Regions from separate parts of the Micromonospora sp. CNZ286 genome, predicted to be linked through region 4. Evidence: riboswitches for the same ligand, from Rfam matches in the RefSeq annotation. Region 4 holds a riboswitch; each other region holds the start of a gene.

Region 1 (7,541 bases), 1.9 Mb from region 4:
CTGGCCCCGGTGCTCGGGCGCGTCGCCGTAGAGCAGGGTGCCGAGCGTGCGCAGGTCCTGCGGCACGTAGCAGAGGTTCGGGTAGCGCTCCTGGTGGTGGCGGACCACCGCGGCCATCGAGCGGACGTACGGGGAGATGGTCAGTGCGACCTTCGAGTCGGCGGTCAGCTCCGGGCGGCTCTTCTCCAGCTGGAACGTGTCGCCGTGCAGGAACATCGACGGGCAGCCGATCTGCTCCACGTCGGAGAAGCCCAGCGCGTTGAGGTAGCTCTCGGTCACCTCGCCGCGTACGCCGATGCTGTGCGACCGGTCCAGCACGGCCTTGCAGAACGCGCGGACCGGCTCGTCGATCGGCCGCAGGTACTCGCGGTCGCCGTCGACGTTCGTCTGCACGCCGACGCCGAGCACCACCACCGGGATCTTCAGCCGTTCGATCAGCCGGGTCAGCGGCGTCAGGCGGTGCACGAAGCTGCGCCGGAACGCGTTCGCCAGCGGTACGACGAACACGTCGTGCCGCTCGTTGATCTCGTCGGCGAGACGCGGGTCGGCCGGGGTGCGTGTCGGTGTGATCTCGGCCGTGGAGGTGGCGAGCAGCTTGTGCGCGGCGTGGCTGAAGACCAGGTTGCCGCTGTTGTCCCCGATCCAGTTGCCGGCGAACGTCTCCTCGGGCGTGAGGACGTCGAACGGGCCCTTGCGGGCGCGGAGCAGGATCCGCTGGTGCATCCGGTTCGCTCACCTTCCGTACGGCACGGCGTGCGGGCGGGAGCCGGGTGGGTGCCCGCGCGTGCAGAACGGAAATCCTATCCGCCGCCCGAGCGGAGCCGAGCGGACGTCGGCTCGCCGGGAACGTCCCGGTTCCCCGGGGTAGGGTGCCCGGAATGACCAGCGCGCCGACCGTCACCCGTGCCCCGCGACTGCCGTCGCTGACCGGATTGCGGTGGATGGCCGCGCTGCTGGTCTTCGGCTTCCACGCCGGGACCATGGGGATCATCGCCGAGCCGCACCTGAAGCCCCTGGTCGACAAGGCGTTCAGCCTGGGCCTGTCCGGCGTCGAGTTCTTCTTCATCCTCAGCGGGTTCGTGCTGGTCTGGTCGTACCGGGACGGGGAGCGCGCGTGGACGTTCCTGCGCCGCCGGTTCGCCAAGATCTACCCGAACCACGTGGTGACGTTCGTCGCGGCGCTGGCCGTAGCGGCCTGGTTCGCCGACCCGGTCGTGCCGTGGGCCGCGATCGCCAACTTCTTCCTGGTCCAGGCGTGGATCCCGCTGGGCGGCTACTTCTACAGCGTCAACAACGTGAGCTGGTCGCTCTCCTGCGAGCTGGCCTTCTACCTGTGCCTGCCGCTCGTGGTGCCGTGGCTGCGCCGGGCCCGTACCGGCGTGCTGCGGACCGTGCTGGTCGCGGCACCACTGCTCATCCTGGCGCTGTGGCCCGGCCAGCAGCTCGTGCCGGAGGAGCAGCGGTGGTGGTTCACCCAGATCTTCCCGGTGACCCGGTCGCTGGAGTTCTGGATGGGCGTGGCCGCTGCCGAGCTGATGCGCCGGCACCGCTGGCGCGGACCGAACCTCGCCGCCGCCACCGGGATCTTCGTCGCCACCTGGGTGGTCGCCGCGCTGTGGATCCCGGCCGAGTTCTGGGCGGCGCTGCTCGCTGTCGCGTACCTCCTGGTCATCGCCGCCGCGGCGGACGCCGACGTGCGCGGCCGCCCCACCCCCTGGCGGTCCCGGGCGATGGTCTGGCTCGGTGAGGTCTCGTTCGCCTTCTACCTGGTGCACGTGCTCGTCATGGTCACAGTGCTGCGGCTGACCGGGCACTGGGGGACCGGGCTGCCCGGCTGGCGCGGCCCGGTCGCGGTGCTCGGCTTCCTGGTGGTCACGCTCGCGCTGGCCGCCGCGCTGCACCGTTGGGTGGAGACACCGATGATGCGCCTGCTCGGCCCGTCCCGCCGGGCCCGCGCGGCGTCGCGCGCACCGGCCGTGCCGGCTCCGCGCGAGCCCGCCGAGGCCGCCACCAGCCCGGCCGCCGCCGACGGCGGCGTGAGGCCCGTCACCGGTCCGGCCGAGGACATCGAGTACGCCGGGCGGCGTCGCCCGGACTGACACGCGCACACGTCCGCCGGTCGATCCGCGACACGCCGTGCGGCGGTGCGTTCGTGGGGGATCGGCGGTAATTTGTACCCGTGCTTCCGATCGCGCTCACCTGCCCCGTGTGGTGGGTGGCGCGCTGGACCGCCCGGATGCTCGCCAGTCTCGCCGTGGTCGTCGCCTGTTCGTTCGGCGCCGCCACGCTGCCGGCCGGTGTCGCCGCTGCCGCCCCGGCTCCGGCGGTCGCCGCCTCGACGTACACGGTCACCGGCGCCTCGACCGCGACGCGGCCGGAGGCCGACCGCGTGGCCGAGCGGCAGGCCGCTCCCGCCGGGGTTCCGGCGCCCGCGCCCCGGGCGGCCGCCCCGGCCGTCGTGGAGCCGGTCCCGGCCGGACGGGCCGTCGCACCGGCCGGCCCGCGGGCACCGCCCGCCCGCTGACCCGCTCACGGGCCGCGCCCGTTCTCCGCACCCACCGCACGTCATCCCCGCACCCGCCCCGGCGGCTCTTCACCGGCCCGCCCCGGCGAGGTCGTGCGGGTCCTCCCGCCAGGTCCTTCCCGTGAGGTGCCGACCATGTCGCAGACCGCTCTGTACCACTTCCTCACCTCCGTGCCCGAGGCCGCCGCCATCTGGTCCTTCCTCCTGCTGCTCGCCTTGGGCCTGCTCGCCGCGCTCGTCGCCCGGCCCGAACGCAACCCCGCGCCGGAGACCGCACCCGAGCCGCCCGACGCCGACGCCGCCCGCCGCGACGACCTGATCCGGTACGCCGAGGAGGTGGCGGTTGCCGCCGCCGGGGCTGCCCAGACGGCCCGTCGCCGCCGGGAGCAGTGGCTGGCCGCGCAGGACGAGGCGGACCGGGCCTGGACCGCGTACGACGAGGCGGACGCCGCCGCCCGCCGCCTCGCCGGCGCCGCCGCGCTGGCCGCGCCCCGCACGCCACGAACCCCTGCGGAGTACGCGGCCCGTGAGCGCTGGCTGCGCCACGCCGCCATGACGGCGCACTGGCGGGGCGACCTGACCGCCCGTCAGCTCGCCGACGTGCTGGCGCGCCGCAACGGGTGGGATCCGCGCCGGCACCCGGCCGAGCAGGAGATCGTGCTGGCCCGCACCGTCAGGGACGGGCGCCGGGCCGGATGGGAGAGCGCCGCCGCGCGGGAGCGGGCGGCCTGGCGGGACGCGGAACTGGCCGCCGAGGCCGCCCGGACACTCGCCGCCGAGGCGTACGCGGCCACCGTGGCGCTGCGGCCCGCCCCGGCGTACCGGAGCGCGATGGCGAGCGCCCAGCCGGTGCCCGCGACGGTCCGTAACGCCCGCTGGCGCCCGGCCCGGGTCGGCTGAGACGGCCGTCTCGACCGAATCGTTACCCGGAACGTGGTGAGCCCGGTCACCCGGTTCACCGAAACGGGCGCCGGGCGCAGAACGGGTCATCGAGTATCGCGATTGCCGGCCGGGTGGTCGCCGTCTGTCCGCTTTCCGCCACCGGGCGCCGTCGAAACTGCTTGTCCCATTGAGTGAAGTCAGTAACCGGGTGTTCCGAAATCCGTTACCACGGATCACGTTTACGCAGGTGGGAGCGCTTGGCAGGGGGCATACCCACCGGTAGTGTCGGCGCGTCCGATGCGGTAATCGATCGCCGACGGCGACGCCGCACCGACCCGCCTAATCGTGTTCCACGAACCGGGGACCCATGAGCACCATCGGGGTGAATCCGCGAGCCCACGGCCCGCGGTAGGGCGTACTTCCCGCCCGAATCCGTCAGCTAACCCGGTCGGCGGCCACGGAAGGAGTACCCCGCGTGCCCACCCCTCGATCGTCCCCCCGCCTCCACGGCGAAGCGGTGCCCGCGCGCGCCTGACGCGCGACCGGCAACCGCCCTCTGGGCGCCCGGCATCACGGGCGTTCCCGATCCCCCGGCCATCCGGCCCCGCCAGCACGTGTGAGTTCCTCCGCGTGCCGGGCCGGCGTGTGCCGCTCACGCCCCGTGGAGGATTTCGTGAAGCACCACCTGAAGCGTCAGCTGCGACGGATCGTCACCGAACGCCCGTACCAGATCATCGCCGGATCGGCCGCCGCGCTCGTGCTGGCCGCCGGCGCCGGCACCGTCGCCACCGCCGGTGACGACGCCCCGGTCCAGGAGAACACCGCCGCGGTCGCCGACCTCGGCGCCGCCCGCCTCGGCGAGCAGCCCGCCAGCCGCAGCGAGGCCCGCATCGCCGTACCGCAGGCATCGCCCAGCGCCTCCGCCACGCCCAGCGCGTCGCCGAGCGCCTCCCCGTCCGCGAAGGCCGCTGCCGACCCGGACACCACGCCCAAGGCCAAGCCGAAGCCGCCGTCGAGCAAGTCGCTCGACTACGACTACCAGGCGCAGATCAACTACTTCTACTGCGGCCCGGCCGCCGTGCGCAACGCGCTCAGCGCCGCCGGCATCGAGCGCAGCCAGGACGCGCTCGCCGGCCCCCTCGGCACCACCGAGATGGGCACCAACTCGGCCGAGGACACCACCCGTGTGCTCAACCAGCAGGTCAAGGGCAACCCGTACCGGACCCGCATGATTCCCGGCTCGGCCACCCCGGCCCAGATGGACCGCCTCCAGGCCGACGTGGTCGAGGCGATCAGCAACGGCCGCGGGGTCGTCGCGAACGTCGCCGGTACGGCCACCGACACCAACGGCGGCTGGCACTCGTTCCCTGGTGGCCACTACGTCGCGGTGGTCGGCTACAAGGACGACGGCCGGACCGTACGGATCGCCGACTCGGCCGACCCGTCGCTGCCCTCGTACTGGATCACCACGATCGACCTGGCGCACTGGATCGCCAGCCGCGGCTACTCCGCCTGACCGTCCCGCACACCCGAAGGCCGGCACCCCACCCCGGGGTGCCGGCCTTCCCTGTCCCGCCCTCCCTCGCCCCCGTCCCCGCCCCGCCCGGCCCTGGCGCGGCCCTCACGCCGCCTTGGCGCGCCGATCTTGGACTTGTGGCGCCCAGTTTGTCTGGCTCGCCCGCTATGGAAGGTGCCACAACTCCAAGATCGACGGTGGGGGGAGTGTGGGCGGCCGGAGCCGGGGCGAGGGGGCGCCAGGGGCGAGGACGGCGCGGGGCGAGGGCCGCGCGCGGGGGCGAGGGCGGACCGGGGGCGGGGTGTGGGCGAGCCGGGGCGAGGGTGGGGCGGGTCGGCGGGTTCGGTCTCGCGTGTCCGGGGCGGGCGGTGGCAGACTGCGCCAATGGGCGATGCGACGGGGAAGCGGCACCTGATTCTCCTGCACGGCATGGGTGCCACAGGCGAGGTGTGGCTGCCCTGGGCGCCGCTGCTGGAACGCCGCTGGCCCGGCCGCTGGCTCGCCCCCGACCTGGCGGGTCACGGCTGGTCGCCGCCGCTCGACGGCTACTCGTTCGAGGCCCTGGCCCAGCGCGTGGTCGACGGGCTCGGCCCGGTCCGGCTCGGCCCCGAGGACCGGCTGGTGCTGCTCGGGCACTCGCTCGGCGGGGTGGTGGCGCTGGCGCTCGCGGCCCGGCAGCGAGGGCTTCCGGTCGACGCGGTGGTGGGGCTCGGCATCAAGGCGGTCTGGTCCCCGGCCGAGCTGGCGAAGTCGGCGGAACTGGCCGCCCGGCCGGTCACCTGGTTCGCCACCCGTGACGAGGCGGCCCGCCGCTACCTGCGCGTGTCCGGGCTCGCCGGGCTGTTCGCCCCGGACCATCCGGTGGTGGAGGCGGGGCTGCGGCGGGAGGACGGCCGCTGGCGGCTCGCCATGGACCCGGCGGCGTTCGCGGTCGGGGAGCCCCGGCTGCCGGTGCTGCTGGCCGCCACCGATGTGCCGGTGCTGCTGGCCCGGGGCGAGCTGGACCCGATGGTGACCGACGCGCAGCTCAAGGAACTGGGCGTGCCGGTGGCCACGCTGCCCGGGCTGGGCCACAACGCGCACGTCGAGGACCCGGCGGCGGTGCTCGCCCTGCTCGACCCGTACCTCTGAGCGGGGGCGAGCCGGCCCGCGACGGGCCGGCTCGCGTTTCTAGCCGGCCGCGCGCGGCCCCGGGACCGCCCAGTCGGGTTCCAGCTCCCGGCGGGCGGCGGACAGGAACGCCTCGGCGTAGGCGTCGGCGGGGAAGTCGCCCAGGTAGCGGGTCCGCGCCGTCCAGCGCTGTGCCGCCTTCGGGTCGGCGTCGAGCAGGTCGGTGAGCACCTCGTCCACGTTGGACATGTCACGCCGCAGCACGTAGCCGGACGCCGCGAGCGGGAACCGCTCGACGAAGTGCTCGCCGTCGGCGCCGGTGTCGGTGACCGCGTACGGCTTGCCGGAGTAGAGCCAGTCGGAGATGACCCCTGACACGTCGGAGACCAGCGCGTCGGCGCGGTTGACGCACTCGGTGAGCGTCAGCTCGCGGGCCGCGGCGGCGCCCCACAGGTGCGGCCGGCCGGTCTTCGCCCGGTCCGCGGCGAGCAGTTCGGTGAGCCGGGCGAACTGGCGGGCCGAGGCCGGGTTCTTGCCGGTGTACGGGTGGGCGCGCAGGATCACCGCGGCGCCCCTGTCGATCAACCGGCGGATCAGCGTCTCGGCCACCGGCAGCGAGCAGTAGTTCGCGTCGGCGTGGTGCCCGGTCCAGGTCGGGGTGTAGAGGACCGTGGGGTGCGCCGCCGAGGTGACCGGCTCCCGGCGTACCTCGATCGCCTCGACCTGGGGCCGGCCGACCACGACGAACTTGTCGGCGGGGATCTCCACGCCGGCGCGGGCGTACCTGTCGATCGCGGCCTGCCCGGCCACGAAGATCTTGTCGAAGATGGCCGAGACCGGGTTGGCGCTGGGGGCCTTGTCGCTGTCGCCGTGGTGCAGCTGCACGTGGGTGAGCTGGTTGAACCGGATCAGGTGGGCGTTCTTCGCGCCGTGGTTGACGTAGAACGCGACCCGCAGGCTGGGCACCAGCGCCTCGTCGAGCGCCTTCAGGGTTGGGCAGAGGACCACCGGCGCGCGGGTGGCGGCGTCCACCGCGGGCAGGAGCTCCGGCTCGCGCAGCACCACCACGAACGGGCGGCCGATCCGTTCCAGGTACGGCAGCCACATGGTGACCTGGTACTCCGAGCCGGGTGGCGCGGAGAAGTGCAGCACGAACTCGGGCTGGTGGCGGCGCAGTGCCCGGCCGACCGGGCCGCCTCCGGCGGGCGGCCGGAACCGGCGCCGGGCGAGGTCCAGCGCGACCGCCCCGCATCCGGCGCCGACGAGCAGCGCGGCGACCAGCGCCGTCCAGGCGGGCAGCGTCAGGGCGGCGGCGAGCGCCACCACGGCGAGCAGCACCAGCAGCGCGTCGCCGAGCCGGGCGGCGACCACGGGTGTCCACGTGCGGACCGGGAGGTTCGCCGCCCGGATCTCCAGTGCGCCGGCCTGCCGCAGCGGGCCGACCAGCAGCACCAGGCCGAGCAGGACCAGCGCGGTGGCGGCGAGCGCCGGGTCGAAGCCGTCGTCGAG
Region 2 (7,541 bases), 450 kb from region 4:
CGACCTCCTCGGGTACGTCGAGACCCCGCTCCCGCAGCAGCCGGGCCCGGCCGACCACCACGGTCCGGCCGTCGACGGTGCCGGTCACGCCCAGCCCTTCGGCGTTGGCGAACTCGCCGACCGGAGGCAGCGGTCCGGCCTCGGCCGCGGCCTCGGCGACGGCCCGCGCGATCGGGTGCTCGGAGGCGGCCTCCAGCGCGCCGGCCACCCGGAGCAGTTCGTCGGCGTCCTCGCCGTCGGCGGGCAGCACCTCGGCCAGCGCCATCCGGCCGGTGGTGACGGTGCCGGTCTTGTCCAGCACCACTGTGTCGACCCGGCGGGTGGACTCCAGCACCTCCGGCCCCTTGATCAGCACGCCGAGCTGCGCGCCGCGCCCGGTGCCGACGAGCAGCGCGGTCGGGGTGGCCAGGCCGAGCGCGCACGGGCAGGCGATGATCAGGACGGCCACCGCGGCGGTGAACGCGGCGGTCGGCCCGGAGCCGGTGCCGAGCCACCAGCCGAGCGTGCCGGCGGCCAGCGCGATCACGATCGGCACGAAGACGCCGGAGATCCGGTCGGCGAGCCGCTGCACCGCCGCCTTGCCGGTCTGTGCCTGCTCCACGAGTCGCGCCATCTGGGCGAGCTGGGTGTCCCCGCCGACCCGGGTGGCACGGACCACCAGCCGGCCGCCCGCGTTCACCGTGGCACCGACCACGGCGTCGCCCTGGCCCACCTCGACCGGCACCGACTCGCCGGTGAGCATGCTGGCGTCGACTGCGGACGTACCCTCCTCGACCACACCGTCCGTGGCGATCTTCTCGCCGGGCCGGACCACGAACCGGTCCCCGACCGCGAGCCGGCCGACCGGGATCCGGGTCTCCTGCCCGTCGCGCAGCACCGCCACGTCCTTGGCGCCGAGTTCGAGCAGGGCGCGCAGCGCCGACCCGGCGGTGCGCTTGGAGCGCGCCTCGAAGTACCGCCCGGCCAGGATGAACACGGTCACCCCGGCGGCGGCCTCCAGGTAGATGTTGCCGGCACCGTCGCCGCGGGTGATGTCGAGGCTGAACGGGTGCTTCATCCCGGGCATGCCGGCGTCGCCGAGGAACAGCGCCCAGAGCGACCAGCCGAACGCGGCCAGCGTGCCGAGCGAGACGAGCGTGTCCATGGTCGCCGCGCCGTGCCGCAGGTTGATCAGCGCGGCGCGGTGGAACGGCAGCCCGCCCCAGACCACCACCGGGGCGGCCAGGGTGAGCGAGGCCCACTGCCAGTAGTCGAACTGCCAGGCCGGAACCATGGCGAGCACGATCACCGGCAGGGTGAGCACGGCGGAGACCCAGAGCCGGGTACGCGCGGTGCGCAGTTCGTCCACCGGCTCCCCGGCCGCTGCCGCCTCCGCCTGCTCGGGCGGCGGCGGCACCACAGCGGTGTAGCCGGTCTTCTCGACGGTGGCGATCAGGTCGGCCGGCGCGATGTCGTCGGCGTACCGGACGGTGGCCTTCTCGGTGGCGTAGTTCACAGTCGCCTCGACGCCGTCCATCCGGTTGAGCTTCTTCTCGATCCGGGCGGCGCAGGACGCGCAGGTCATCCCGCCGATCGCCAGTTCGATCAGGTTCGGCGCGGTGGGCAGCGCCTTTCCCGTGGCAGTCATCGCGGCACCTCCGGCGCTCAACTGTGCCCGTGACCCGGGGTGCCGTGTCCGGCGTCCGGGGTCGGTGCGGTGGTGGGGGCCGGCGCGGTGGGCACCGGCGCGGTCCGGTCGCCGGCCAGGACGGTGAACTCGGCGGTGTGCACCGCGTCGCCGTGCCGGAAGTCCAGGTAGAGACGGTACGCCCCGGCCGAGGGCACCTCGGCGGCGAACGTGATCGCCGGACCGGCAGGTGTCCGCCCGTCGCCGGGCGTGCCCTCCGGGTGCACGTGCAGGTACGCCAGGTCGCCCTGCCGCAGCGCCACCAGGTGCCCGTACGCACCGAGGTAGGGCGCGAGGTCGGTGACCGGCCGCCCGTCACGGCTGACGGAGAGCGTGAGCCGGCTGGTGCGGCCCGGCTCCGGCGTGCCGGTCAGGGTGACCGTGTAGCCGTCGACGGTGGTGCTGGTCGCCGGCGCCGGCAGCGGCCGGGCGGTCAGCTCGCCGGGGACCGTGACGTCCAGGCCGAGCGTCAGCGGCTCGCCGCCTTCGGGGGTGAAGTCGGCGAACGCCCGCCAGACGCCGGGGCCGCCGAGCGGTGAGGGCACCCGCCAGGTGCCGTCGCCGGCCATCTCCGGGTGGACGTGCCGGAACCCGGAGAGGTCCCGGCGGGCGACGATCAGGTGCATGCGCTTGTCGTGGGCCACCTCGAAGCGGGTGACCGGCGCGCCGTCCGGGCCGGTGATCCGGAAGGCGAACTGCCCGGCCGGGGCGCCGGCGGGCTGGAACGTGTAGCCGCGCTCGGAGACGAGCAGCCCGCCGGGCAGGTGCGCGGAGGCGCCGCCCGCCTGGCTCTCGTCACCGTGGCCGGTGTCGCCGGCCCCGTGGTCGCTGTCGGTGTCGTCGTGTCGGGTCTCGGCGGCCGGGGCGACGGGATCGGCCAGGTTGCCGATCCCGTACGCCGCGCCGAACACCGCCACGAGGCCGAGCGCGAAGCCGCTGAGCTTCGTCGCCGTGTTCATGGTGTCTCCTCGGTTGTCGCGGGTCCGCCGGACCCGTCACGCACCGACGAGGTCGTAACCGGCCTCGTCGACCGCCGCGCGGACCGCGTCCACGTCCAGCGGGTTCTGACTGGTGACGGTGACCCGGCCGCCGGCCAGGTCGACCTGGACGTCGGTGACGCCCGGAAGTGCGCTCAGCTCGGTGCTCACCGAGTTGACGCAGTGCCCGCAGGTCATGCCGTTCACCTGGTAGGTGGTCTCCATCTCGCCCTCCGATCTGATACCCCCCAGGGGTACGTCCCGAACGTTAGCATACCCCCGAGGGGTACGCTATCCTCGGTTTCATGACCGCGCCGTCCAGCCCGACCCGGGGCTACACCGCCAGCAAGGACCAACTCCTCGCCCGGCTCCGCCGGATCGAGGGCCAGGTCCGTGGCATCGAGAAGATGGTCGAGGACGACCGTTACTGCATCGACGTGCTGACCCAGATCTCGGCCATCCAGGCGGCGCTGGACAAGGTCGGCCTGGGCCTGCTCGACGGCCACGCCCGGCACTGCATGCACGAGGGCGCCGCCGAGGGCCGGGCCGACGAGATGGCGACCGAGATGATGGCCGCCGTCGGGCGCCTGATGAAGCGCGGCTGAGCGGGGACCTCCGGCCCTCGGGACCAGGGCACATCGACCCGTGCCGACGCGCCCGGGCGGACGTACCGTCGAAGTGGCGGGCAGGCCGGACCGGCGGACCCGCGGCGACGGACGGAGGGCGGCCCGATGATGTGGCAGAGCCCGATGATGGGCTGGATGTGGATCTGGTCTCTGCTGGTGCTCGGGGTGCTGGCGGGGCTCGTCTGGGCGGCCGTGCGGTGGACCGACCCGCAGTACCTGGGCCCGACGACGGCCCGGCGCATCCTGGACGAGCGGTACGCCCGCGGCGAGATCGACGAGGACGAGTACCGGCGGCGCCGGGCGGGCCTGGCCTGACCCGAGCGGGGCGCGCGTCACCGGTCGCGCCGCCCGGGAGCGGCCGGCCGGGCTGCCTACCATGGCCGGGCGACGACCCGGACGTGGTCGACACGTCCGCGCCGGCCGGTGACCAGACCGGTCCGGCGGACCAGGCGTCGCCGCGACCGTTGGGAGAGACGCCATGGGTGCCGACCACACCCGCCCCGCACCCGCCGCGCCGCCGGGCGTACGACGGCTGCTCGTCGCCGTGGTGGTGCCGCTGTTCGCGCTCACAGTGATCGCGGCGCTGGTGCTCTGGCCCGGGCAGGACCGGGAGCCGGTCGGCGGCGCTGACGTCCCCCGCTACCACGGCACCGTGACCCGGGTGGTCACCGAGCCCTGCCCACCGACCCCGGAGGCCCCGGAGGGCGGGGGTGGCCCCTGCGGCACGGTGACGGTCACCGCCGAGCAGGGCCCGGACGCGGGCCGGCAGGTCGAGACGCCGATCCCGGCCGGGCCGGGCGCACCCCGGGTCGCGGTCGGCGACGAGGTCGTCCTGGTCGAGCTGACCGACCCGGCCGACCCGGCGGTGAAGTCCTACAACATCGCCGAGCACCAGCGCGGCACGCCGCTGATCTGGCTGATGGTGCTGTTCGCCGCCGCGATCGTGGCGTTCGGCCGGTGGCGCGGGCTCGCCGCGCTCGGCGGCCTGGTGGCCAGCTTCGCCATCCTCCTCGGCTTCGTGCTGCCGGGCATCGGCGCCGGCCAGCCGCCGCTGCTGGTCGCGATCGTGGGCGCCGCGTTGATCATGTTCGTGGTGCTCTACCTGACCCACGGGATCACCGCGCAGACGTCGGTCGCGGTGCTCGGCACGCTCGGCAGCCTGGTGGTCACCGGCGTGCTCGGCCTGCTCGCCACGTCCGCCACCCACCTGACCGGCTTCGGCAGCGAGGACGCCACCACGCTGTCCATGTTCCAGGGCGACGTGGACCTGCACGGGCTGCTGCTGGCCGGCATCATCATCGGCTCGCTGGGCGTGCTGGACGACGTCACAGTCACCCAGGCGGCCACCGTCACCGAACTGGCGCACGCCAACCCCGGACTGTCCCGGCGGCAGCTCTACCGGGCGGCGACCCGGGTCGGCCGGGCCCACATCGCATCCACCGTCAACACCATCGTGCTGGCGTACGCGGGCGCCTCGCTGCCGCTGCTGCTCCTCCTGGTTGCCGACTCCCGCCCGGTGAGTGAGATCCTCACCAGCGAGTTCCTCGCCCAGGAGATCGTCCGCAGCGCGGTGGCGACGCTCGGCCTGATCGCCGCCGTACCGCTGACGACCGGACTGGCCGCGATCGTGACCACCGCCGGGCGGCGCTCGCGCGGCGCGGAGCCGGCGCCACCCGCGGCCCGGCCGCCGGCCGGACGCGACGACGCGCTGGAGGCCCTGGGCGGCGGGAAGAGTACGGAGGCCGCATGGTGACACTCCGCAGCGTGACCATCGATTTCAAACGCGACGCTGGTCACGGTGCGCCACGGCGAAATCTCGCTAATGGTCGGCTTCCGGACGTAGATCCTCAGGAGTGCTGTCAGGTAACCTCGCTGCCGGTCACCGCCGAAGGCGCGCACCGGCGCCAGCGGTGCCGCCGCCCAATCGCCTGCGGGCGAACCGGGGAACCAGGTACATGGGGTGAATCCGCGACAGCGGTAGGGGCCACTTCCGTCCCGAACCCGTCAGCTAACCCGGTCGGCGGCCGACGGAAGGGAACACTGTGACGGCACCCCTGCGCCGCTGGCTGACACCCGTGGTGGCCGTGCTGGCCTCGCTGGCCGTGCTGGCCGGGCCGACCCCGGCGACCGCGGCCCCCACCGCGGCGGCCCCCGGCAACCCCTCGGGACACGAGGAGGACGGCGAACCGCCGCTCATCACCGAGGCGATCGACGCCGCCAACCGGGCCTTCCTCCAGGCCAAGGCGAAGCTCGCCAAGTCCCAGGACCGCCAGCGGCGGCTGGCGGCCGAGGTGAAGACGGCACAGGCCGAGCTCGAAGCGCTCAGCCCGCAGGTCAACCAGCTCGCTGCCCAGTCCTACCGGACCGGCCGGATGGGCGCGATGGCGATGCTGCTGGAGAGCAACTCACCCGACTCGTTCGTCCGCCGGGTCAACGCCCTGGACGAGCTGAACCTCCTCAACGCGCAGCGCCTGGCAGCCATCAACGCGGTCAAGACCCGCGCCGAGCAGGCCAAGATCGCGCTCGACGCCGAGGTGCGCGAGCAGGAGAAGCAGAAGAACGCGATGGAGCGCGAGAAGGTGCAGGCCGAGCGCGCGCTGAAGCTCGTCGGCGGTCTCGGCTTCACCGGCGGCCTGGTCTCCGCCACCTCACCGGTCGCCAAGATCGGCCCCGGCCGCACCGCCGACGGCGGGTGGAAGGCGGAGTCGTGCAGCGAGGACGACCCGACCACCTCGGGCTGCGTCACGCCGCGCACGCTGCACGCGTACAAGGAGGTCCGGCGCGCGGGCTTCAAGCGCTTCGTGGGCTGCTACCGGCCCGGCGGGCCGTGGGAGCACCCCAAGGGCAAGGCGTGCGACTGGTCGCTCCAGAACAGCGGCTTCGCGCCCTGGCACAACAACGACACCCGCCGGTACGGCAACGAGGTGGCCGCCTTCCTCATCCGCAACGCCGACCGGCTGGGCATCTACTACGTCATCTGGAACCGGCAGATCTGGTTCCCGGCCACCGGCTGGAGTTCGTACAGCGGACCCTCGAACCACACCGACCACGTCCACATGTCGATGCTCTGACCCGGACACCACGAAAAGGGGCCGCCCTCGGGCGGCCCCTTTTCTCGTCCGTACGGGTCAGCTCGCCAGCGCCGGGTCGGCGGGCGCGGCCGGGGCGGGCAGCGGGGCCGGGGCCTGCGCCACGGTCCGCACCTCGCCACCGGCGAGCCGGTACGACATGCCCACCACCGTGCACCGCCCGGCGGCCACCCGCTCGGCCAGCACGGCGGACCGGGCCAGCAGCGTCTCCACGGTCTGCGCGATGTGGACGTCGATGATGCCGTCGAGGTCCTCGACCCCCTGGCGGGCGGCGCGCAGCAGGCTCGGCGAGACCGCGTCCACCACAGCGCCCAGGTGCCCGGCCGGGGCGGCGCCGGTCCGGACCCCCTCCCGGGCGGCCTGGACCGCGCCGCAGGAGTCGTGCCCGAGCACCACCACGAGCGGGGTGCCGAGCACGGTGACGGCGTACTCGACGCTGCCGAGCACCTCCGGCCCGGCGGTGTGCCCGGCGGTACGTACCACGAAGAGGTCACCGAGACCGCGGTCGAAGATGATCTCGGCGGCGAGCCGCGAGTCGGAGCAGCCGACGATCACCGCGAACGGGTGCTGGCCGTCGGCCACAGCCGCCCGGTGCCCGGCGTCCTGATTCGGATGCTGCGGGGCGCCCGTGACGAACCGGTGATTACCGGCACGCAGTTCGGTCAGTGCCTGCTCCGGGGTGCTCGGCGTCATGTCCCTCACCTCGTCTACCTGGGGAACCACCAGGCCGAACGGCCTCGCGACCCACGGTCACACGCACCTGGGGGCACGTCAAGATTCGTGATACGCATTTCATACTTTCCCGTCGGCGCCCCGCCCCGGACCGCGCCGATTCGGCAGGTGGCGGACGTGGCCATAGCATGACCACCATGGCGACCACACCAGTTGAGGACGGGAGCCGCCGTAACTGGACCTTCCTCACCAACCACGGCCACGTGCTGCTGGCGATCGCGCGCAACCCCACCGCCCGGCTGCGGGACGTGGCCGACGAGGTGGGCGTGACCGAGCGGGCGGCCCAGGCCATCGTCGCCGACCTGGAGGCCGGGGGCTACCTGCGTCGTACGCGGGTGGGACGGCGCAACGAGTACACGATCAACCCGAAGGGCCGCTTCCGGCACCCGGCCGAGGCCGACCAGCAGGTCGGCGCGCTACTGGCCCTGTTCGCCGCCGAGTCGGCCGGGGA
Region 3 (7,541 bases), 3.6 Mb from region 4:
GCGTACCCGGACACGGTCCGGCCGATCGACAAGGACGCGGGCCGCTCCGACCTGGACCGGCCGACCGGCCTGGTGGTCAACCATGTGCTCGCCGAGCTGCGCGAGACCGAGCCGTTCCGCGGCAAGCCGGACGAGGTGATCCGCGACGGCGGCTACCGGATCGTCACCACGATCGACAAGCGCGTGCAGGACGCGGCCGAGGCGGCGGCGGACATCCGCCGCGACACCGCGCCGCAGGCGGTACGCGGCCAGCCGCGCAACTGGCAGGCCGCGCTGGTGGCGGTGGAGCCGGGCACCGGCCGGGTGCTCGGCTACTACGGCGGCGACAAGGGCTCGGGCGCGGACTACGCCGGCTGGTACTACGACGAGAACGGCGAGACCCGCGGCTTCGGCCAGCATCCGCCGGGGTCGTCGTTCAAGGTGTACGACCTGGCCGCCGCCGTACGCGACGGGATCTCGGTGAAGCAGCGGTTCGACTCGCCGGACACCAAGGAGTTCCCCGCCTCGGGGCGGACGAAGGGCAGCGCGGCCGGGCCGATCCGCAACGCGGAGCGCGCGCCCTGCCAGCCGGACTGCGCGCTCTGGGAGGCCACTGTCGCGTCGCTGAACGTGACCTACTTCGAGCTGACCGAGAAGCTGGGCACCGCCAAGGTGATCGAGACCGCGCGGCAGGCCGGCGTGGAGTCGATGTGGGAGACGGTGCGGGGCAATCCCCGGCCGCAGCGCGTCGACCTGCGCAGCGACCCGGCCGACGAGGTGGCGAAGCGGTTCTCCACCGAGGTCGGGATCGGGCAGTACGGCATCACCGTGCAGGACCACGCGAACGGGATGGCGACGTTCGCGGCCGGCGGCAAGCGTGCCGACGCGCACTTCGTCCGGTCGGTGACCAAGGACGACGAGGAGGTGTGGACCGAGCAGCTCCGTACGACGGACCTGGGCCTGGACCGGGAGGCGATCGACCAGCTCGACTGGACGCTGCGCCGTGTGCGGGCCGCCGAGCTGGGCAACGGCTGGGACTCCGCCGGGAAGACCGGCACCTGGCAGGCCGGGCAGAGCACCACGCAGAACGTGCACACCTGGATGGTCGGCTGGACCGGCGCGCTCGCCTCGGCCGTCTGGCTGGGCACCACCGACGGCAAGCCGCTGCGGACCAGGGGCGGCAGCTACGAGGTGTACGGCTCGACCGGCGCCGCGCCGATCTGGCGGCAGTTCATGACCCGGGCCACCGCGGCCATGAAGCTCGACCCGGACAAGTACCGCTTCGGTCAGCCGAAGTTCCCCGGCGAGACCCCGGAGCCGACCCGGTCGGCGCCTCCGCCGGCGACCACCGCCGCGCCGACGCCGTCGGAGTCGCCGAGCCCGAGCCCGTCCTCGTCGAGCCCGAGCCCGGACCCGACCGGGCGGCCGACCTCGCGGCCGACGCTGACGCCGTCGCTGCCGCCGCTGCCCACCGTGTCGCCGACGCGGACCCGCGGCCCACGCTGACCCGGCCGGGCGGCGGTCCGGCCGCCGCCCGGCCGCGCTGACGGCGGCCTCGCGTCTATGCGCGCCATTCGCACACAGCGGCAACGTCCGCAATTTGCACCGGCGTCCATCCATCGTCGGCGATGTTCGCCCTGATCAGGGCCTATTGAAGATCATGGTTGCCTGGATCGGCGCGCGCGGCGGCGCGCCCGACTGTCAGTCGTTGCCCAGGTCACCCATTGCTCCGGGCTCGGGCGGCGTGTGATTGTGCACCAGCGAGCCGCCGACCCCCGGCGAATCGCGACGGTCGATCTGTCGACCCGGAGCCACGCCGGCAGCTCCGGTGACCGGCCGTCACCCTGCCTCGCACCACCGCGCCGCCCGTCCCCACCGGGCTCCGTGCGGCGCGCCTGTAGAACAGGAGCAAACCCCCGTGAAACTCTCACCTCGCCTCGCCGCGCTCACCGGCGCGGCCGCGGCCGGCCTGCTCGCCGCAGGCACCGCCGCCGCCGTGCAGGCCGCGCCACCCGGACCCGCCGCCCCCGACCCGGCGCAGGCCCGCGCGACCGCCGCCGACTCGGCCCGCGCCCTGGTCGCGAACCGCCCCGCCTACCTGCAGGCCGGCTCCGACGACGCGTTCGTCCAGAAGCCGGTCATCTCCTCCGAGGGCACCCAGTACGTACCCTACGAGCGCACCTACAAGGGCCTCCCGGTGGTCGGCGGCGACTTCGTGCTCGCCACGGACTCGGCCGGCAACCTGAAGTACGCCTCGGTCGCCCAGCAGCGGCCCATCGGCGCCCTCGCCACCACGCCCGCGCTGACTCCGGCCGCCGCCGCGAAGACGGCGCGCGCCCAGCTCAAGACCGTGAACGCGGTCGAGGGCACCACGCTCGTGGTCTACACGCTCGGCGCCGCACCGGCGCTGGCCTGGGAGACCACTGTTCGCGGCACCGGCGCGGACGGGCCGAGCCGGCTCACCGTCGACGTCGACGCCCGCACCGGCGCGGTCCTGCGCAAGCAGGAGCACGTCGTCCGCGGCACCGGCACCGGAGCCTGGAACGGGCCCAGCCCGCTCACGCTCAACACCACCCAGTCGGGCTCCACGTACACCATGAAGGACCCGACCGTCACCAACCTGAGCTGCCAGGACGCGGCCAACAACACCACGTTCAGCGGCTCCGACGACGTGTGGGGCAACGGCACCGCCACCAACAAGGAGACCGGCTGCGTGGACGCGTTGTTCTCCGCGCAGACCGAGCACAAGATGCTCGCCCAGTGGCTGGGCCGCAACGGCGCCAACGGCAACGGCGGCTACTGGCCGATCCGGGTGGGCCTCAACGACCAGAACGCCTACTACGACGGCAGCCAGGTGCAGATCGGCAAGAACACCGCCGGCCAGTGGATCGGCTCGCTGGACGTGGTGGCGCACGAGATCGGCCACGGCATCGACGACAACACCCCGGGCGGCATCTCCGGCGGCGGCACCCAGGAGTTCGTGGCTGACACGTTCGGCGCGGCCACCGAGTGGTTCGCCAACGAGCCGTCCAGCTACGACGCGCCGGACTTCCTGGTCGGCGAGAAGATCAACCTGGTCGGCTCCGGCCCGATCCGCAACATGTACAACCCGTCGGCGCTCGGCGACCCGAACTGCTACTCCAGCAGCATCCCGTCGACCGAGGTGCACGCCGCGGCCGGCCCGGGCAACCACTGGTTCTACCTGCTCGCCAACGGCAGCAGCCCGACCAACGGGCAGCCGTCCAGCTCGACCTGCAACGGCAGCAGCGTGACCGGCCTGGGCATCCAGAAGGCCATGAAGATCATGTACAACGGCATGCTGCTGAAGACCTCGTCCTCGTCGTACCTGAAGTACCGCACCTGGACGCTGCAGGCGGCGAAGAACCTCTACCCGGGCAGCTGCGCGGAGTTCAACACGGTCAAGGCGGCCTGGGACGCGGTGAGCGTGCCGGCCCAGTCCGGTGACCCGACCTGCGCCGGCGGCACCCCGACGCCCACCCCGAGCACCACGACCACCCCGCCGTCGGGCGGCTGCTCCGGCAACAAGCTCGCCAACCCGGGCTTCGAGTCCGGCAACGTGAGCTGGAGCGCCTCGTCCGGCGTCATCACCACCGACAGCGGCCAGGCCGCGCACGGCGGCTCGTACAAGGCGTGGCTGGACGGGTACGGCTCGTCGCACACCGACACGCTCAGCCAGTCGGTGACGATCCCGGCCGGATGCCGGGCGACGTTGAGCTTCTGGCTGCACATCGACAGCGCGGAGTCGACCACCAGCACCGCGTACGACAAGCTCACCGTCAAGGCGGGCAGCACCACGCTGGCCACGTACTCCAACCTGAACAAGGCCACCGGCTACGTGCAGCGGTCCTTCGACATCTCGTCGCTCGCAGGCACCACGGCGACCATCTCGTTCAGCGGCGTGGAGGACAGCTCGTTGCAGACGTCCTTCGTCGTCGACGACACCGCGGTCACCCTGAGCTGACCGTGGCGTGCGCGGCCGGTCGTCGTCCTCCCGGCGGCCGGCCGCCTCGCCGTGTCAGGCCCGGCGTCCCGCCGTGTCAGGCCGGCCGTTTCGCCGTGTCAGGCCCGGCGCGCGCCCTGGGACGCGGTGCCGCGGTCGCGGTGGATCCGCGCGGCCGCCTCGTGCATCGCGCGGCCGAACAGCTCGGCCTGGTCGCCCATGCTGCCGAGCCGGGCGGCGAGCGCGTCGGCGTCGGCCCGCGCCGACGCGCTGACCCGGGCGTCCAGCTCGGACAGCGCGGCGTTGGCGGCGGTGACGAAGTGTCCGCAGAGGACGTCGAAGGGCTCGCCGGCCAGTTCCGGGTCGATCGTCACGGAATCCAGCCGGCCACCCTGGACGGCGACCGCGCGGACCCGGCCGCCGGCGGCCGTGCCCTCGGCGCGCAGCAGGTCGCCGGGCTCGCCGTCGGCGTGCGCCGACGCCCGGGAGCGCATCGCGGTGAGCGCCTGCTGCGTGCGGGTCAGCAGCTCGTCGATGCTCGCGGCCGCCGAGAACGGGTCGTTGGTCATATCCGCGCTTTCTTCACGTCTTAGCCGAGCATCGTGACACTAGCAACCGGCTCCGACGAATCGCGGTCACCGCCGTCGCGGACCGTCTCCCGGACGCCGGGAGCAGGCCGGACACCGTCGACGCGGCGTGTCGCGGACGGGGCGGACGCCCGGCCGGGTCGCCCCGGCCGGGCGTTCTCGGACCGCTGTCAGCGCAGCCGCAGCCGCTGACCGGGGAAGATCAGGCCGGGGTCGTCGCCGACCACTGCGCGGTTGCGCTCGTGCAGGGCGCGCCAGCCGCCGTCGACGCGCTGCGTCACGGCGATCTCCGACAGCGTGTCCCCACGCCGGACCAGGTACGTCCCGGCGCCGGACGACGGCTGCGGCGCCACTGTCGTCGTGGCGCGCTCCGGCGCGGCCCTGCGGGTGGCCGCCCGCTCCGGCGCGGCCTCGCGCGTGGCGGCCCGCTTCGGGGCCGCCTTTGTGGTGGCCCGCTCGGACCGGGTCGCCGCGCTCGCCGAGCCGCCCTTCTTGCCGCAGACCGGCCACGCGCCGATGCCCTGGCCGCGCCGCACCTTCTCCGCGACGGCGATCTGCTCGGACCGGCTGGCCAGGTCGGCGCGGGCGGCGTACTTCTTGCCGCCGTAGCCGTTCCAGGTGGCGCGGGAGAACTGGAGCCCGCCGTAGTAGCCGTTGCCGGTGTTGATCTTCCAGTTGCCGCCTGACTCGCAGCGCGCGACCGCGTCCCAGTTGACGCCCGCGCTGGCCGGGGCGGCCGGGCCGAAGAGGGTCGCGGCGCCGACGGCGGCGCCGGCCAGAACCGCCCCGAGAGCGGTACGGCGGCTTCGGGCTGAGTATTCAGTTGCCATGTGGATTCCTCCACGCCGACGAGGTGAGCTGTCGGGTTCGGGCCGAGGAGCCCGGCCGCCGGTGGCGGCTTCACCCCGAGGTGACGATGCACCGTGGAACGTGTGGTTCCCCCGCTCCCGCGCGAGGTTCGGTTACCGGGGACGGCGGCGGGATTTGGCGTTTCCGGCCCGCGGTGTCCGCGTCTGCGAACGAAACCGACGCTAGGAGCGATTTGTGACGATCATCCACTTCTTGTGATGCTCTTCACCCGGCCGGGCTACCGGCGGCGGCGCTACGGTGGCAGGGCCAGGCAAGATCACGGGAGGGCGGACGGATGACCGATCACGGACACGAGCTGACCTTCGGCGGCTTCCTCACCCCCGCCGCCGGGCAGCCCGACCAGGTGGTGGCGCTCGCCCGGCTCTGCGAGCAGGTCGGGCTGGACCTGGTCACGTTCCAGGACCACCCGTACCAGCCGGGCTTCCTGGACACCTGGACGCTGATGTCCTACGTGGGCGCCGCCACCGAGCGCATCCGCCTGGCCGGCAACGTACTCAACCTGCCGCTGCGCCAGCCGGTGGTGCTGGCCCGCAGCGTCGCCAGCCTGGACCTGCTCACCGGCGGCCGGGTCGAGCTGGGACTCGGCGCGGGCGCGTTCTGGGACGCGATCGAGGCGGCGGGCGGGCGGCGCCTGTCCCCCGGCGCCGCCGTCGACGCCCTCGACGAGGCGATCCGGGTGATCCGCGAGGTCTGGGACACCGGCAGCCGCGGCATGATCCGTGTCGACGGCGAGCACTACCGGGTGGTCGGCGCCAAGCGCGGCCCGGTGCCCGCGCATCCGGTCGGCATCTGGGTCGGCGCCTACAAGCCGCGCATGCTGCGCCTGGTGGGCCGCGCCGCGGACGGCTGGCTGCCGTCCCTGTCGTACCTGCCCAAGGGCCCCGACGAGCTGCCCGCCCTGAACGCGCTCGTGGACGAGGGCGCCCAGGCCGCCGGGCGCGACCCGGCCGCGATCCGCCGCATGCTCAACGTGACCGGCGCGTTCGCCCGCTCGTCGGCCGGTTTCCTGACCGGGCCGCCGGAGCAGTGGGTGGAGGAACTGGCCGGGCTCACTCTGGAGCACGGCATCACCACGTTCATCCTCGGCAGCGACGAGCCGCGCGCGATCCAGATCTTCGGCCAGGAGGTGGCGCCCGCGGTCCGGGAGCTGGTCGCCGCCGAGCGCGCCACGCCCGCCGGCGGCGCCCGGGAGGCCGCCGACGAGCCGACCACCGCCGGCGGCCCGAGCATGCTCGGCGTCACCCCCACCCCCGACCCGGGGGTACGCCTGAGCGCGCGCCGCCCGTGGGACGAGTCCACCCGCCCGAGCGCTCCGCCGCCGCCGGCCGGACACGTCTACCCGGCCCGGGGACAGGCCGCCGGGCAGCACCTGGTGGACGTGCACGACCATCTGCGCCAGGAGCTGGCCCAGGTGCGCGACCTGCTGGAACAGGTCAAGCAGGGCTCGGTCTCGCCGGGCCGGGCGCGGGCCGCGCTCAACGAGATGACCATGCGGCAGAACAACTGGACGCTCGGGGCGTACTGCGCGGCCTACTGCACGATGGTCACCCAGCACCACGGGCTGGAGGACGCCTCGGTCTTCCCGCACCTGCGCCGCTCAGAGGCCGGGCTGGCCGCGGTGCTGGACCGCCTCGAGGAGGAGCACGTGGTGATCCACGGGGTGGTGGAGAGCGTCGACCGGGCGCTCGTGGAGCTGGTCCGGCGGCCCGGCGACTTCACGCAGCTCCAGGAGGCGGTGGACCTGCTCACCGACATGCTGCTGTCGCACCTGTCGTACGAGGAGCACCAGATCGTCGAGCCGCTGGCCCGGCACGGGTTCTTCCCCGGCCAGCTGTGAGGTAGCTGACTTCTGCTTTCTTAAGTCAGGGGGTACCGTCGACGCCATGACGGACCTCCTTGCGCAGCGTGACTCCTGGTCCACCGCCAACTGCTCGATCGCCCGGGCGCTGGAGGTGGTCGGCAACCGCACCACGCTGCTCCTGCTGCGGGAGGCGTCGTTCGGCACCCGCCGCTTCGACGACTTCGCCCGGCGGGTCGGCGTCAGCGAGCCGGTGGCCGCCGCACGCCTCAAGCAGCTCGTCGCCGACGGGCTGCTCGACCGGCGTCCCTACCGGGAGCCCGGGCAGCGCACCCGCGACGAGTAC
Region 4 (7,541 bases):
GCGAGATCAGCGCTACGCGCCCTCGCTAGCGGGCGCCGCCCGGTGCGAACACGGCATAGAAGTACCGAAGGCTGTCCTCCGGACCGTTCTCCAGGCGCTTGAAGGCCTTCGCGATCGGATTGCACCAGCCCTGCCCGGCGAGCTCGACCACCATGGGCCATCCGACGACGGCCAGTTCGTCTGCCGTCGTTGCGCGCCACCGTCCACCCGCATGCCGGGTCAGCACCTCGCCGACATAGCAACCGAACCCGAAGAGAGTCTCTGCCACCTGTCCAGCGGTGAGGCCCTCGGCCCGAAAGCCGTCGAGGATGGCGTCCACGGACGTCAGGCTGTCCGGCGTGTAGTCCAGGTGCACAGCGCTGACCTGGGCCGCTGACACCACGATGTCGCCCGCGAACCGGGCTGCGTTCTCCGGTACGGGCGCGTACTTCAGGCGCAGTTGCATGGTTCCCTCCAGCATGATCAACAGATCGAGATCGCGCGATCGTACCGACGACGGCCGTCGAGCGGCGGCCTCTCACGCGGCTCCCGGAAGATCCACGTGGGTCAGATGCGACAGAGGCGCTCCGCTACCTGCTCGACTGCGAGGCCGCCGGTGACTTCGACAACTTCTCCATAGCCGAGCAAGCCCGATGGAGAGCCGCCTACTACCTGAGCTGACGTTGCTGCGCAGCAGGATCTTGAAGAACTGAGCCGTCGAACCCGAAGTCGGACGGAGCCTGAGAAACCTTCCTCCGAAAAGCGTCGTCGACCAGCGCGCCGACGAGCAGGCCGTCCAGGATCTCTTCCTTCCGGACGTCATAATCAGAACTTCCGTAACTGTCGACCAGTTCCGCGAGGAGGTTCGCGACCTCGCCGAGGTCGAGGTATCGAAAGCCTTCCACAGCACGCCGGAAATCGTCCGGCTCGAGAACTTCCACCGCGAAACCCAGGCCACCACCCATGACAGCATTGAAGACACGGTGTACGTGCGAGAGCTTTTCCACCCCGACGGGCGTGCCGACCGGCACAACGCCCTCGGCCCCGTAGTCCACTGCCTCGTTGAACACGTCATTCATCGACTTCATCAACACTCCCCGATCCCGGAGCACCCTGCCGCGTCTGAGGTGTCCGCCCCAACAAACTGCGCTTCATGGCTCAACCGGAGCAGCCAGCAGCCCCCGCGGAGCCGGAGGTTCTGAGATAAGGCGGCGCTGAAGCACCTGTCAGCTTCACGGGTAGCAGTGCCCTCACAAAGACGCCCACCTCGGGCACCTGCATCATCACCGGAGCGTCAGGCGTCGCGTGGCTCGGCCACGCCCCGGATACCCGGTGTCGCTCGGGGTTGTCGGGAACTGGATCAGGCAGCCGGAACCGCGCCTGGCGGTCACGGTCACGCCGTTCGTGAGGCTGATCAGATCGGCCCACGACGTCCCCTCCATCGCTAGTGGGGCCGCGGCCTACCAACCACGGGACAGGTGGTCCGTGGAACATCGAAGGCCCTGACCGGACTCGCGTCCCGGTCAGGGCCTTCGGTTGGAGCGGGTGACGGGAATCGAACCCGCACTGTCAGCTTGGGAAGCTGATGTTCTGCCATTGAACTACACCCGCAGGCGGCACCACTCTACCTGAAGGTCACCACCCCTGTGCATCCAGGTGCCCGCGCGCCACTTCGGCGAGGTGGCGGTATCGACGAGCGGTTGACCCCGCCACCTCCCCGAGCTGGAGTGGATCAAGCACCAAGGTCGGCAACGTATGGGCGTTCTCAAATGCGTCGATGGGATGTAACGTCTGCCCCACGTTTCCGAACCGGCGTGACACACCCCCTGGCACGCCGTCAGAAAGAGGTGGGCCCATGGGACTCCGTCCCAACCTGCTGACCCGGCGTACCGCCGGTGTCGCGACGTCGACCCTCGCGCTGCTGCTCAGCACCGCCGCCGTCGGCGTCGTCCCCGCTGCTTCGGCCTTCTCGGCCGCCCCGGCCGGCGTCTGCGCCGAGCCGGCCGACGCCCACGCCGACGAACACGCGAACGCGCGCGTCGCGAAGGGCGGCAACGCCAAGCTCGACCCCAACCACCTGACCGCCAAGCAGGTCCGTGACCGTGAGGCCGACCTCGCCGCCGCGCAGCGCGAGCGGGCAAGCTTCCGGACCGGCGCCGTCGCCCCGCTGGCCACCGTGACCATCCCGGTCGTCGTGCACGTCATCCAGGAGAACAGCACCCGGGCCGGCGGCAACATCACCGACTCGATGATCAACCAGCAGATCACCGTGCTGAACCAGTCGTACGCGGGCTCGACCGGCGGCGCCGCCACCGCTTTCGGGTTCCAGCTCACGAAGATCAACCGGGTGACGAACCCGTCGTGGTACCCGATCGTGCAGGGCTCCTCCGCCGAGCGCTCGATGAAGACCTCGCTGCGTGAGGGCGGCAAGAACACGCTGAACATCTACCTCGGCGAGCTGAGCAACGGCCTGCTGGGCTGGGCGACGTTCCCGAAGAGGACGCTGGACAAGATGGACGGCGTGGTCGTGCTGAACGAGTCGCTGCCCGGCGGCACCGCGACCAACTACAACCAGGGTGACACCGGCACCCACGAGGTCGGCCACTGGCTGAACCTCTACCACACCTTCCAGGGCGGCTGCTCCGGCTCGGGCGACAGCGTCTCCGACACCCCGGCCGAGGCGTCCCCGGCGTACCAGTGCCCGACCGGCCGCGACACCTGCTCGACCGCCGGCAAGGACCCGATCACCAACTTCATGGACTACACGTACGACTCCTGCATGTACCAGTTCACCGCCGGCCAGGCGAGCCGCATGCTCACCGCGTGGAACGCCTACCGCGCAGCCTGACCGTCGTACCGCGTACCGGTGCCGGCCCTGTCCTCGGACGGGGCCGGCACCGTTTCGTCGTGGGCCGGGTCAGGCGGCCGGGCGGCGGGTGTCGAAGCCGTGCCGGCCACGCCGCCCCTCGGCGGCGAGCGGGTCACGCCGGGCGGGTTCGGCCCCGCGCGGATCGAGCCAGACCCGCACCTGCGGCGGGGCGGCGCCGGGCTGGGCCACCGGATCACGGCGGGTCAGCATCGCCGCCTCGACGGTGAACTCGAACAGCCGCCAGTCGCCCTGCGGTGACGCGCGGCCGATCCGGGCCAGGCGGGCCACCGTGGCGGGGTCGGTCACCGGCCGGGCGCGGCCTGCGACGTACGCCTCGTCGTCGCTCTCCTCCGGCGGGAACGAGTGCAGCGCGTAGCGGCCGTCGCGTTCGAGGTCGCGGCGCTTCGGCGAGTCGATGACGAAGCACCAGAGGCCGTCGGCGGTGAACACCGGGGAGACCGGGTGGACCCGGGGGCCACCGTCGGCGCGGACCGTGGCGAGGTAGCCGAAGCCCGGCCCGTACTGCTGCATCAGGAGGCGGATCTCGTCGGCGAGGCGGGGCTCGTCGGCGGCGAATTCGGACCAGGAAGCCATGTGGACACTCTATCGAACACGTGTACGAAGATGTAGTGCGACACGCAGGTCACCGGCACCTGTCGCTATGGTGTTCCGATGCTGCTCTCCGACCGCGACCTGGTCTCCGAGATCAAGGCCGGCACGCTCGCGCTGGAGCCCTTCGAGCCCACGCTGGTGCAGCCGTCGAGCATCGACGTACGCCTGGACCGGCTGTTCCGGGTCTTCAACAACCACCTCTACACGCACATCGACCCGTCGATCCAGCAGGACGACCTGACCTCGATGGTGGAGGTGCCGGAGGGGCAGCCGTTCGTGCTGCACCCGGGCGAGTTCGTGCTCGCCTCCACCCTTGAGGTGATCTCGCTGGGTGACCAGCTCGCCGGCCGGCTGGAGGGCAAGTCGAGCCTCGGGCGGCTGGGGCTGCTGACCCACTCGACCGCCGGCTTCATCGACCCGGGTTTCTCCGGTCACGTCACGCTGGAGCTGTCGAACGTGGCGAACCTGCCGATCACGCTCTGGCCGGGCATGAAGATCGGCCAGCTCTGCATCTTCCGGCTCTCCTCGCCGGCCGAGCACCCGTACGGCTCGGCCGTCTACGGGTCGCGTTACCAGGGGCAGCGCGGACCGACGCCGAGCCGGTCCTGGCAGAGCTGGCGCACCTGGCCGACCCGCTGACGGCGCCCACAGTTGTTAATAGGGGCCCCCTCCTCTACCGGAGGCGTTAAGAGGGGGCCCTTCCTTACACCCGGCCGTAGCTGTTGATGTCGCCGTCGTCGACCCGCTTCATGGTGATGGGCTTGCCGGACTGGGAGGCGTGCACCACCCAGCCGTCGCCCACGTACATCGCCACGTGGTGCAGGTCGCTGTAGTAGAAGACGAGGTCACCGGCGCGCAGCTCGGCCCGGCTCACCCGCTTCGTCATGCCGTGCTGCTGGCGCGCGTTGTGCGGCAGCGAGACACCGCCCTTGGCCCAGGCCGCCATGGTCAGGCCCGAGCAGTCGAAGTGATCCGGCCCGGCCGCGCCCCACACGTAGATCTTGCCGATCTGGGCGCAGGCGAACTTGACCGCCGCTCCGGCCGCGCCACCGGGGTAACCGGCGGGGCAGGGCGCCGGGCGCAGCGGGCCGCCGCCACCGTTGCCGTACACCTTGAGCCGCAGCTTCTGCAGCCGGGCGATCTCGGCGTCGATCTGCTTCTTCTTCGCCGCGAGCTGGGCCTCGGTACGCGCCAGTCCGGCGATCATCTCGTCCAGCGGCTTCTTCTTCGCCGCCAGTTCGTCGCGCAGCGCGGCGACGGAGCGCACCTGCTCGTGCTGGCGGTGGGCGAAGCGGTCGAGCAGTTCCAGGCCGTTGACCAGGTCACCGGGTGAGCGGCTGCCCAGCAGCGCGTTGACGGTGGAGAGGTTGTCACCCTTGTAGGCGTCGGCGGCGAGTCCGCCGACCTGGCCGAGCGCGGCGTCCACCCGGGCCTGGAGGGGTGCGATCTGCCGGCCGAGCGCGTCAGCCTGCTTGCGCCGCGCGGCGAGCTGCTCACGTACGGCGTTGACCTGTTCGATGACCGGTTCGAGTTTGTTCCAGTCGCGGTCGATCTGCGCCTCGATCTCGGCGACCGAGGGTTCGGCGTGTGCCGCCGTGGCGCCGCCGGTCAGGACGACTGCGGTGCCGACGAGGGCGGCGAGGGCTGTGGTGAAGCGGGACCAGCGGGTACGCGGCACAGCCGTGGAGCGGTCGACCGACCGGCTCGACGACGGCCGCGGGGCATGGAGTGCCACCGGGCGTCCGTACTCCTTCTTCCGTACCGCCTACCGGGTTAGCTGACGGATTCGGGCGGGAAGGGAGCCGCCCTACCGCATCGCTGCGGATTCACCCCAGGTACCTGGTTCCCCGGCTCGCCCGGAGGCGACTCGGCGGTGTCGGACCGTCACCGACCGGGTTGGACGGTGAGACGTGCGGCCGACGATTCACCAGAGTAGGGACCACCGTTATCGATCCGCAACTTCCAGCGCCGTGACACTCCGTACGCGATGAGGCGCCGCACCCCGGTCGGAGGTGAAATTTTCTTTCAAGGCTGATTACTCACTGGAAAGGTATTGACCCTCGCGGGTGTGCGGAGTGAGGGTGGAAACGCAGTGACCCCCATCCCTGTCCAGGAGGTTCGATGCACCTCTCCGCCCCGCCGTCGGGCAGACGGATACTGCTCGCCGCCGCAGTGGCGACAGCCACCGCGCTGGCGACGACCGGCCCGGTGACCGCCGCGCCGGACACGTCCGCGCCCGCGAGCGACCGGCAACAACAATACGCCGCCGCCGCGGCCGAGTACGGCGTACCGCAGAACGTGCTGCTCGGTGTCTCCTATCTGGAGTCCCGCTGGGACACCCACACCGGGCAGCCGAGCACCAGCGGCGGCTACGGCCCGATGCACCTGACCGACGCCGCGCACATCCTCGCCATGCCGGGCAGCGCCCACGTCGACGAGGACGAGGACCCGCGCGGCGACGACTCCCGCCCGCTGAAGCTCGATCCGGCCACCGCGGCCGCACCGGAGCGGGAGACCCCGCTGCCGCCCGCCTCGCTCCAGACGCTCGACGCCGCCGCCGCGCTCACCGGGCTCGACGCGGGCACGCTGCGCACCGACCCGGCCGCGAACATCCGCGGTGGCGCCGCGCTGCTGGCGTCGTACCAGAAGGCTCTGGGTGGGCCGGTCGGCGCCGGCACCGACCCGGCGGCCTGGTACGGCGCGGTGGCCCGGTACTCCGGCGCGGACACCTCCGACGCCGCGGCGGCCTTCGCCGACGAGGTCTACGACCAGCTCGGCCAGGGCGCCAGCCGCACCACCGACGACGGCCAGCGGGTCACGCTCGCCGCCACCGCCGCGAAGCCGGACCGTTCCCGCCTGGCCCGACTCGGCCTGCGCAACGCCGAGCGGCCGGACGGGCTGGAGTGCCCGGTACGGCTGGCCTGCGAGTGGATCCCCGCGCCCTACGAGCAGCTCAGCGACGACCCGGGCGACTACGGCAACCACGACCTGGGCGACCGGCCGAAGCAGCAGAAGATCGAGTACATCGTCATCCACGACACCGAGGGCTACTTCGGCCCGAGCGTCGACCTGGTGAAGCGGGCCGACTACCTGGGCTGGCACTACACGCTGCGCTCGGTGGACGGCTACATCGCCCAGCACATCAAGACCAAGGACGTCGGCTGGCACGCCGGCAACTGGTACGTCAACGCCAAGTCCATCGGCCTGGAGCACGAGGGCTTCGCCGGTCAGGGCACCTGGTACACCGAGGCGATGTACCGCACCTCCGCCAAGCTGGTGCGTCACCTGGCGCTGAAGCTCGGCATCCCGATGGACCGGCAGCACATCATCGGCCACGACAACGTGCCCGGCATCACCGCCGCCAACGTGGGCGGCATGCACTGGGATCCGGGACCGTACTGGGACTGGTCGCACTACTTCGACCTCATGAAGGCGCCGTTCCGCAGCACCGGCACGCCCCGTACCGGCCTGGTCACCATCGACCCGGACTTCGCCACCAACCGGCCGGCGTTCTTCGGCTGCAACCAGCAGCCGCCGGGCGTCCCGACGCCCCGGCCGCCGGCGCAGCCGTGCCCGTCGCGCGGCTCCTCGTCGGTGATCCTGCGGACCGCGCCGAGCCCGGACGCCCCGCTCGTCAACGACCTCGGGCTGCGCCCGGACGGCGCGCCGGACACCATGTACATCTCCGACCACGGCGCCCGCGCCTCCGCCGGTCAGACGTACGCGCTCGCCGGCCGCCAGGGCGACTGGACGGCGATCTGGTACCTCGGTCAGAAGGCGTGGTTCCTCAACCCGGCCTCCGCGCCGACGGCCAAGTGGGCCACCGGCTTCGTCGTGACGCCGCGGCCCGGCAAGGCCACCATCCCGGTGTACGGGCGGGCCTACCCGGAGCAGGCCGCCTACCCGGACACCATCCCGTACCAGACCATCTCGCCGCTTCAGTACACGTTCGCCGCCGGCCAGCGGTACGCGGTGGGCGGGGTGCTGCCCGGCGAGTACTACCGGGCGGTCTCGTTCGACGGTTCGGCACCGGGTGACCGGACCGTGGTCCGCGGCGAGAACCGCTACGTGCAGGTCCAGT

What was found. A riboswitch is a leader RNA that binds a small molecule or an ion and turns the genes downstream of it on or off. The one in region 4 is predicted to bind cyclic di-AMP.
Region 1: it holds a riboswitch for cyclic di-AMP, as region 4 does, so the genes downstream of both, FHX31_RS20380 (C39 family peptidase) here and FHX31_RS29555 (C40 family peptidase) in region 4, are expected to answer to the same signal.
Region 2: it holds a riboswitch for cyclic di-AMP, as region 4 does, so the genes downstream of both, FHX31_RS27300 (coiled-coil domain-containing protein) here and FHX31_RS29555 (C40 family peptidase) in region 4, are expected to answer to the same signal.
Region 3: it holds a riboswitch for cyclic di-AMP, as region 4 does, so the genes downstream of both, FHX31_RS13335 (LysM peptidoglycan-binding domain-containing protein) here and FHX31_RS29555 (C40 family peptidase) in region 4, are expected to answer to the same signal.

The regions. Positions count from the first base shown of each region.
Region 1 is NZ_JACHIZ010000001.1:4,678,895-4,686,435, reverse strand. Features, by position in the region: gene FHX31_RS20400 (polysaccharide pyruvyl transferase family protein) at 1-723, opposite strand, end outside; gene FHX31_RS20395 (acyltransferase family protein) at 879-2,099, shown strand; gene FHX31_RS20390 (hypothetical protein) at 2,180-2,524, shown strand; gene FHX31_RS20385 (hypothetical protein) at 2,660-3,424, shown strand; cyclic di-AMP (ydaO/yuaA leader) riboswitch at 3,733-3,875, shown strand; gene FHX31_RS20380 (C39 family peptidase) at 4,080-4,922, shown strand; gene FHX31_RS20375 (alpha/beta fold hydrolase) at 5,307-6,053, shown strand; gene FHX31_RS20370 (CDP-glycerol glycerophosphotransferase family protein) at 6,093-7,541, opposite strand, start outside.
Region 2 is NZ_JACHIZ010000001.1:6,116,115-6,123,655, forward strand. Features, by position in the region: gene FHX31_RS27270 (heavy metal translocating P-type ATPase) at 1-1,627, opposite strand, end outside; gene FHX31_RS27275 (hypothetical protein) at 1,645-2,625, opposite strand; gene FHX31_RS27280 (heavy-metal-associated domain-containing protein) at 2,662-2,868, opposite strand; gene FHX31_RS27285 (metal-sensitive transcriptional regulator) at 2,949-3,248, shown strand; gene FHX31_RS27290 (SHOCT domain-containing protein) at 3,375-3,584, shown strand; gene FHX31_RS27295 (YibE/F family protein) at 3,748-5,022, shown strand; cyclic di-AMP (ydaO/yuaA leader) riboswitch at 5,177-5,307, shown strand; gene FHX31_RS27300 (coiled-coil domain-containing protein) at 5,312-6,340, shown strand; gene FHX31_RS27305 (carbonic anhydrase) at 6,398-7,051, opposite strand; gene FHX31_RS27310 (helix-turn-helix transcriptional regulator) at 7,219-7,541, shown strand, end outside.
Region 3 is NZ_JACHIZ010000001.1:2,967,540-2,975,080, reverse strand. Features, by position in the region: gene FHX31_RS13350 (transglycosylase domain-containing protein) at 1-1,485, shown strand, start outside; gene FHX31_RS13345 (M4 family metallopeptidase) at 1,898-3,961, shown strand; gene FHX31_RS13340 (YbaB/EbfC family nucleoid-associated protein) at 4,060-4,509, opposite strand; gene FHX31_RS13335 (LysM peptidoglycan-binding domain-containing protein) at 4,698-5,357, opposite strand; cyclic di-AMP (ydaO/yuaA leader) riboswitch at 5,356-5,501, opposite strand; gene FHX31_RS13330 (LLM class flavin-dependent oxidoreductase) at 5,672-7,234, shown strand; gene FHX31_RS13325 (winged helix-turn-helix transcriptional regulator) at 7,281-7,541, shown strand, end outside.
Region 4 is NZ_JACHIZ010000001.1:6,562,602-6,570,142, forward strand. Features, by position in the region: gene FHX31_RS29525 (hypothetical protein) at 26-460, opposite strand; gene FHX31_RS29530 (hypothetical protein) at 648-1,067, opposite strand; tRNA gene FHX31_RS29535 (tRNA-Gly) at 1,517-1,590, opposite strand; gene FHX31_RS29540 (zinc metalloprotease) at 1,835-2,827, shown strand; gene FHX31_RS29545 (pyridoxamine 5'-phosphate oxidase family protein) at 2,897-3,442, opposite strand; gene dcd (dCTP deaminase) at 3,521-4,099, shown strand; gene FHX31_RS29555 (C40 family peptidase) at 4,164-5,195, opposite strand; cyclic di-AMP (ydaO/yuaA leader) riboswitch at 5,209-5,343, opposite strand; gene FHX31_RS29560 (N-acetylmuramoyl-L-alanine amidase) at 5,582-7,541, shown strand, end outside.